Duganella dendranthematis: one gene and its partner. The protein of the gene in region 1 binds, or shares a complex with, the protein of each later gene. Links are inferred from orthologs where the notes say so. Each region holds a gene or a part of one and is shown on either strand. Other genes may lie near its edges.

Evidence for each region.
Region 2: the proteins of HH213_RS25240 (region 1) and HH213_RS04505 are in contact, whole or in part, in a cryo-EM structure (PDB 9GE8), measured with the Escherichia coli proteins. The link is inferred for Duganella dendranthematis from one-to-one orthologs.

Annotation. Positions count from the first base shown.
Region 1 is NZ_CP051684.1:5,509,181-5,512,444, reverse strand. The notes cover bases 29-2,978. They hold HH213_RS25240 (arylesterase), read left to right. Parts: upstream 29-1,216; coding sequence 1,217-1,741; downstream 1,742-2,978. Other genes in these bases: yddG (aromatic amino acid DMT transporter YddG), read right to left, coding at 2,786-2,978; mnmH (tRNA 2-selenouridine(34) synthase MnmH), read left to right, coding at 1,738-2,799; HH213_RS25245 (ABC transporter ATP-binding protein), read right to left, coding at 358-1,071; HH213_RS25250 (S41 family peptidase), read right to left, coding at 29-358. In the rest of the region: more of HH213_RS25250, read right to left, coding at 1-28; more of yddG, read right to left, coding at 2,979-3,264. UniProt on the Escherichia coli protein: TesA is a multifunctional esterase that can act as a thioesterase, lysophospholipase and protease.
Region 2 is NZ_CP051684.1:956,127-959,609, reverse strand. Bases 222-3,390 are described here. They hold HH213_RS04505 (ABC transporter permease), read left to right. Parts: upstream 222-621; coding sequence 622-3,159; downstream 3,160-3,390. Other genes in these bases: HH213_RS04500 (hypothetical protein), read right to left, coding at 3,164-3,390; HH213_RS04510 (adenosine deaminase), read left to right, coding at 222-621. Outside these bases: more of HH213_RS04510, read left to right, coding at 1-221; more of HH213_RS04500, read right to left, coding at 3,391-3,483.

The DNA of each region.
Region 1 (3,264 bases):
CGCGCCAGGCGGCGACAAAGCCGGGCCAGCGCCATTCCACCGCAGGCGGCATGGTGAACGCCACTCCCGCGTGGCCGTCGTGGATCACCGTATTAAAACGCAGCAGCGCGGCCTGATAACCGGCGCCATCGCGCACTTGCGCTGCCAATTGCAAGCCCGCCTTGCGCGCCTCGCCTAGACGGGCGGCAAAGCCTGGATTGGCCGGATCATAGGTGCCGGGATGGTTGTCCAGCGTGATCTGATAAGCAGCTTCGATGTCGGCGATGGCAGCGCGCTGCCACTGTTCCGCCGTCTGCGGCAGGTCGCCAGCAGTGACGGCGCCTGCCGCCAGCAGCCAAGCCGCAACAAGGCCGCGCATCAAACCAGGCGACCGGCTGCAATGGTAATGGTGCGGCCGCAGCGGGCGGCCATGGCCTGGTCGTGGGTGACCAGCACCAAAGTCGAACCATGCTGGCGATTCAACTCGAACATCAGCTGGATGACGGCTTCGCCAGTGGCGGCGTCCAGGCTGCCGGTCGGTTCGTCGGCAAACAGCAGCGGCGGTTCGCTGACGAAGGCGCGCGCCAACGCCACGCGCTGTTGTTCGCCGCCGGACAGATATTTCGGATAATGCTTGAGCCGGCTGGACAGGCCAACCCGCGCCAGCATCGCCTCGGCCTTCTCGCGGGCGCCAGCCACGCCGGCCAGTTCCAGGGGCAGCATGACGTTTTCCACCGCCGTCAAATGCGCCAGCAGCTGGAAGGACTGGAACACAAAGCCCAGCTTTTCCTTGCGCAAGGCGGCGCGGCCATCTTCATCCATTGCATAAATATCTACGCCGTCGAGCACCACCGTACCGGCGCTGGGGGTGTCCAGGCCGGCCAGCAAACCCAGCAAAGTGGACTTGCCGGAACCGGAAGCGCCAACGATGGCCAACGTCTCAGCCTTTTGCACGGTAAAATCTACCTCGTGCAGGATCGTCAGTTCGCCAGCGGCGTCGGCGACCCGCTTGGCCAGGCCTTTGACGGCAATGGCCGGCTGCACGCCAGACGCCGTCACAGGCGACGACGCCAGGGCCGGGCCTTCCGGCATGAAATGAGTTGACGCATTAGGGAAATCGGGCATGCTGAATATGTTTAAACGTTTATCTGGAAAATCACTGGCCGCCCTGCTCCTGCTGTCGGCAGCGGCGAGCGCCTATTCTGCACCAAAAACCGTGCTTGTGCTCGGTGATAGTTTGTCAGCCGAATACGGCTTGTCGCGCGGCACGGGCTGGGTCGCGCTGGCGGAGCAGAAACTCAAGCAGAATAACATCGATGCGGTAGTCGTCAACGCCAGTGTTAGCGGCGAGACCACCAGCGGCGGCCGTTCGCGCCTGCCGGCCCTGCTGACCAAGTACAAACCGGACCTGGTAGTGATCGAACTGGGCGCCAACGACGGCTTGCGCGGCCTGCCGGTGCCGGCCGCCGAAGCCAATCTGCGCGCCATGAGCGACGCCGCCAGCAAGGCAGACGCCAAGGTGATGCTGATCGGCATGCGCATGCCGCCTAACTACGGCCGCGACTACGCCGACAAATTCTTCGCCATGTACGGCGCGCTGAGCAAGGATATCAAGGCGCCGCTGGTGCCGTTCATGCTTGATGGCGTGGCCGACAAGCCGCAGCTGTTCCAGGCGGACCGGCTGCATCCACTGGCAGAAGCCCATCCAACCATTCTGGCCAATATCTGGCCGACGCTGCAAAAAACCATTAAGGCCAAATGAAGTATCCCGAAGTATTAAGCATCGACCAGGTGCTGGACCAGCTCGATTCCTTCGACGCCATCATCGACGCCCGCAGTCCGAGCGAATTTGCACTCGACCACCTGCCCGGCGCCATCAACACGCCGGTGCTGGACGACGAGCAGCGCATCCGCGTCGGCACCATGTACAAGCAGGTGGGGTCGTTTGAAGCAAAGAAGCTCGGCGCCGCGCTGGTGGCGAAAAACATCGCGCAGCATATTGAAGAACGATGGATCGACCAGCCGCGCGAGTGGCGGCCGCTGGTGTATTGCTGGCGCGGCGGCAACCGTAGCGGCTCGATGGCACATATCCTGGCCAAGATCGGCTGGCCGGTGGTGCAGCTGGATGGCGGCTACAAGGCGTTTCGCCAGGAAGTGAATGCGGCGCTGGAACACGCGCCGTCCTTGCGTTTCAAGGTGGTGTGCGGCACTACGGGCAGCGGCAAGAGCCGCTTGCTGGAAGTGTTGGATGCGCAAGGCGCGCAGGTGCTGGATCTGGAGCAGCTGGCCATGCATCGCGGTTCGGTGCTGGGGCATCTGCCTAGCCAGCCGCAGCCGAGCCAGAAGGCGTTTGAGACGCGCGTGTGGCAGGTGCTGCGCCGCTTCGATCCGTCGCGGCCGGTGTTTGTGGAGGCGGAAAGCAAGAAGGTAGGCAATTTGCGTGTGCCGGCGGCGTTGATGGACACCATGCGCGCGGCCGATTGCATCGCGCTGACTTTGTCGCGCGCGAACCGGGTGCGCTTGCTGATGGAGGATTATCAGCATTTCCTGGCCGATCCATCGTCGCTCAACGGCCAGCTGGAACATCTGACGCAGCTGCACGGCCGCGAAAAGATCGCCCGCTGGCAGGCCATGTCGGATGCCGGACAGATGCCGGAGTTGGTCGAGCAACTGCTGGCCGATCATTACGATCCGGCGTATCTGCGCTCGATCGACCGCAATTTCAGCCGCTATGGCCAGGCGATGCCGCTCAACCTGGAGGACATCGATGAAGAGGCGTTCGCCGCTGCGGCGCGCCAGTTGATCGCTACTTGCGTGTAGCCCACCAGCAGCACAGCGAACCTGCCGTCACCAGTGCGGCGCCCTGCCAGAAGCTGGCGGTCAGCGCGCTGCGCAGGATGGCGGCGCTGAAGGCGGATGACAGCACCGGCGTGGCATAAGACACGGCGGCCAGCAAGGCCAGGTTGCCATGCGTCAGGGCGCGGTTCCAGCTGGCATAGCCCAACGCCATCACCGCAGCCGCCGCGCAAAGCAAGACGGCGGCGGGCCAGAGCGAGGCCAGGCCGCCGATCGAACCCAAGACGCTAGTTGCGCCGCCTCCGAGTATGCCCGCGTGCGCTGCCGCAGCCGCATGCGCCTCGCTGAGCGCGGTCAGCGCCGTGCCGCTCAGGGCAAACTTCAGCCACAACACCACACTGGTCAACACAAAGAACGGCACAATCGCGTCCGTGCCCTGCGACAGCGGCTTGGCGGCGCAGCAGTACGTGGCCCATAGCAACGCACCGC
Region 2 (3,483 bases), 4.6 Mb from region 1 along the record:
GTCAGCGCCAAGCTGATCCTGTGCTTCCTGCGCCACTTGTCGGAAGAAGATGCGATCGCCACGCTGGAGGCGGCGTTGCCGTACCGCGACAAGTTCATCGGCGTCGGACTGGATTCGTCGGAAGTCGGCAATCCGCCAGAGAAATTTGCCAACGTGTTTGCGCGTTGCCACGCACTGGGGTTGCACCTGGTGGCGCACGCGGGCGAAGAGGGACCGCCGGCCTACATCTACACCGCGCTCGATACGCTCAAGGTGGAACGCATCGATCACGGTGTGCGCTGCCTGGAGGACAAGGCGCTGACCCAACGCCTGGCACGCGAAAAAATGGCGCTGACCGTGTGCCCGCTGTCCAACATCAAGCTGTGCGTGTTCGACAAAATGGAGCAGCACAATATTCTGGAACTGCTGGACGCCGGCATCGTGGCGACCGTGAACTCGGACGATCCTGCCTACTTCGGCGGCTACATGAACGACAACTTCATCGCCACCTTTGAAGCGCTGCCTTTGGGGCTGTCGCACGCGCAGACGCTGGCGCGCAACGGCTTCTCGGCAGCCTTCCTGCCGGCCGACAAAAAGCAGCAGTATCTTGATGAAGTAGACGCCTTCTTCGCTAAAATCTAAATGCTCAAACTCGCCCTCAACATGACGGCGCGCGACTGGCGTGCCGGCCAGTTGCGCTTTCTGCTGATCGCGCTGACGGTGGCGGTGGCCGCTTTGTCTGCCACCGGCTTCTTCATCGACCGCCTGCGCAGCGGGCTGGATCGCGACGCCCATCAACTGCTGGGCGCCGACGTGGTGGTCAGCGCCGATTTGCCGGTACGTGCCGACTGGCGCGCGCAAGCCATCCAGCGCGGCCTGACGGTGACCGATACCGTCACCTTCCCCAGCATGGCGCAAGCCGGCGAGGGCGATGCGTCCACCTCCATGCTGTCGGCTTTGAAAGCCGTCGGTCCCGGCTACCCCTTGCGCGGCAAGGTGAAGATCACTACCGACGCCGCGCAGGCCGAGCAAAGTATCGGCACGCCTGCCAGCACCGTTCCCGCACCGGGCACGGTGTGGATCGAACCAGGCTTGCTGGGCAGCCTCAATACCAAGGTCGGCCAGCCGCTCAAGCTGGGCGACAAGACCTTCACCGTCACGCAACTGATCGCTACCGAACCGGATCGCGGCGCCAACTTCCTGGCCTTCGCGCCGCGCGTGATGCTGGCGCTGTCGGACCTGGACGCCACCAATCTGATCCAGCCCGGCTCGCGCGTGAATTACCGGCTGCTGGTCGGCACGCCGCCGTCGCTGAAGAACGGCGCCGCCGTCGCCAAGGCTTATCAGGACTGGCTGCAAGCGCAAATCAAGAACAACAATATCAAGGGCGTGCGGGTCGAGTCGCTGGAAAACGGCCGCCCTGAAATGCAAACCACGCTGGAACGCGCCGACCGCTTCCTGTCGCTGGTCGGCCTGCTGTCGGCGATGCTGGCGGCGGTGGCCGTGGCCATGGCCGCGCGCCGCTTCATGCAGCGCCACCTCGACGCCTGCGCCATGCTGCGCTGCCTGGGACTGACGCAGAATCAGGTCACCAGCATGTACCTGATCGAATTCCTGCTGGTCGGCCTGCTGGGCAGCGCGATGGGCGTGGCGCTCGGCTTCGGCGCGCACTACGTGCTGCTGGAAGTGCTGGGATCACTGGTCTCCGCCGAACTGCCGGCGCCGACCATTTATCCGGCGCTGCAGGGCATGGCGATTGGCATCCTGCTGCTGGCCGCGTTTGCGCTGCCGCCGATTCTGCAACTGCGCAAAGTGCCGCACAACCGCGTGATCCGTCGCGAGCAGGAACCGCCCAAAGTCACCGCGCTGGCCACCTACGGCTTCGGCATGGCCGGCTTTGTGGCGCTGCTGCTGTGGCAAGCCGGCGATGTGGCGATGGCACTGTACACGGCGCTTGGCTTCATCGGCGCTTTTGCCGTCTTCGCGCTGGTGGCCTGGCTTGGCCTGCGTTCCCTGCGCTCGCTGCGCGGCGCGATTGACCATCAAAGCTGGCGTTTCGCCGTCACGTCCTTGCAGCGCCGCCCCGGCGCGACCATCGTGCAGGTGGTGTCGCTGGCGCTGGGCATGATGGCGCTGCTGGTGCTGACCGTGGTGCGCGGCGACCTGATGACTGCCTGGCGCAACGCCACGCCGCCGGATGCGCCGAACCGCTTCATCATCAACATTCAGCCGGAGCAGCAGCAGGACCTCGGCAAGCGCCTGCAGGCTGCGGGTGTACAGTACGCGCCGCAGTATCCGATGATACGCGGCCGCCTGACCGCCGTGAACGACAAGCAGGTCACCGCCGACACCTATACCGAAGACCGCGCCAAAGGCCTGGCCGACCGCGAATTCAATCTGTCTTCGATGGCGCAGATGCAGGCCGAGAACAAGCTGGTCGAAGGCAAATGGTTCGAGGACAAGCCGGGCGCCGGCGAAGCCTCGGTGGAGCAGGGCATCGCCAAGACGCTGCACTGGAAGCTGGGCGACAAGCTGCGCTTCGATATCGCCGGCACGCCGGTCGATGTGACCATCACCAGCATCCGCAAGCTCGATTGGGGATCGATGCGGGTCAACTTCTTCGTCATCATCAACCCGGCGGCGATGACGGAGGTGTCGCAAAGCTGGATCACCGCCTTCCATCTGCCACAAGGGCAGGGCGCGGCGATGAATGCGCTGACGCGCGATTATCCCAACCTGACCATCGTCGATGTCGGCGGCATCCTGCGCCAGGTGCAGGCGGTGCTGGACCAGGTGATTACGGCGGTGGAGTTCCTGTTCATCTTTACGCTGGCCTCCGGCGTGCTGGTGCTGTACGCGGCGCTGATGGGATCACAGGACGAGCGCACGCGTGAAGCGGGCCTGCTGCGGGCGCTGGGCGCGACGCGCAAGCAGCTGTCGCAGGCGCAGCTGATCGAGTTCACGCTGGTCGGCGCGCTGTCCGGCGTGCTGGCGGCGACCGGCGCGGCGGCCATGGGCTGGGCGCTGGCCACCTACCAGTTCAAGTTTGCTTGGGAATTCAGCCCTGTGGTGTGGCTGGTCGGCCTGCTGGCCGGCGCACTGTGCGCCATCACCGGCGGCTGGCTAGGACTGCGCAACGTGCTGCGCCAGCCGCCGCTGCAAACGCTGCGCGAAGCGTGAACGGTTATGCCGCAATCACCTGCGGCTGCAGCTCCTGCAGGAACTGCGCATAGGTATGGGGGCGCTGGTCGAAGTAATGGGCCGGCAGTTCGAACAGCGCCCAGTAGTAGGTCTCCTTGCCCTGGCAGATGCGCGGCGCGGCGCTGTAGCGGTGCCAGTTCTCGCTCATGCTGCTGGTGTACATGCCGTCGCCGAACGGATCGCTGAAGAAGGTCAGCACGCGCCGCTCCAGCAGCGCGCGCAGCAGCGAGCGTGGGGCGTCGCTGTCACGGGCGATTTCGTATTGCGACTGCATGCTTTCCTCGGTTTCAATCATCATCAGCG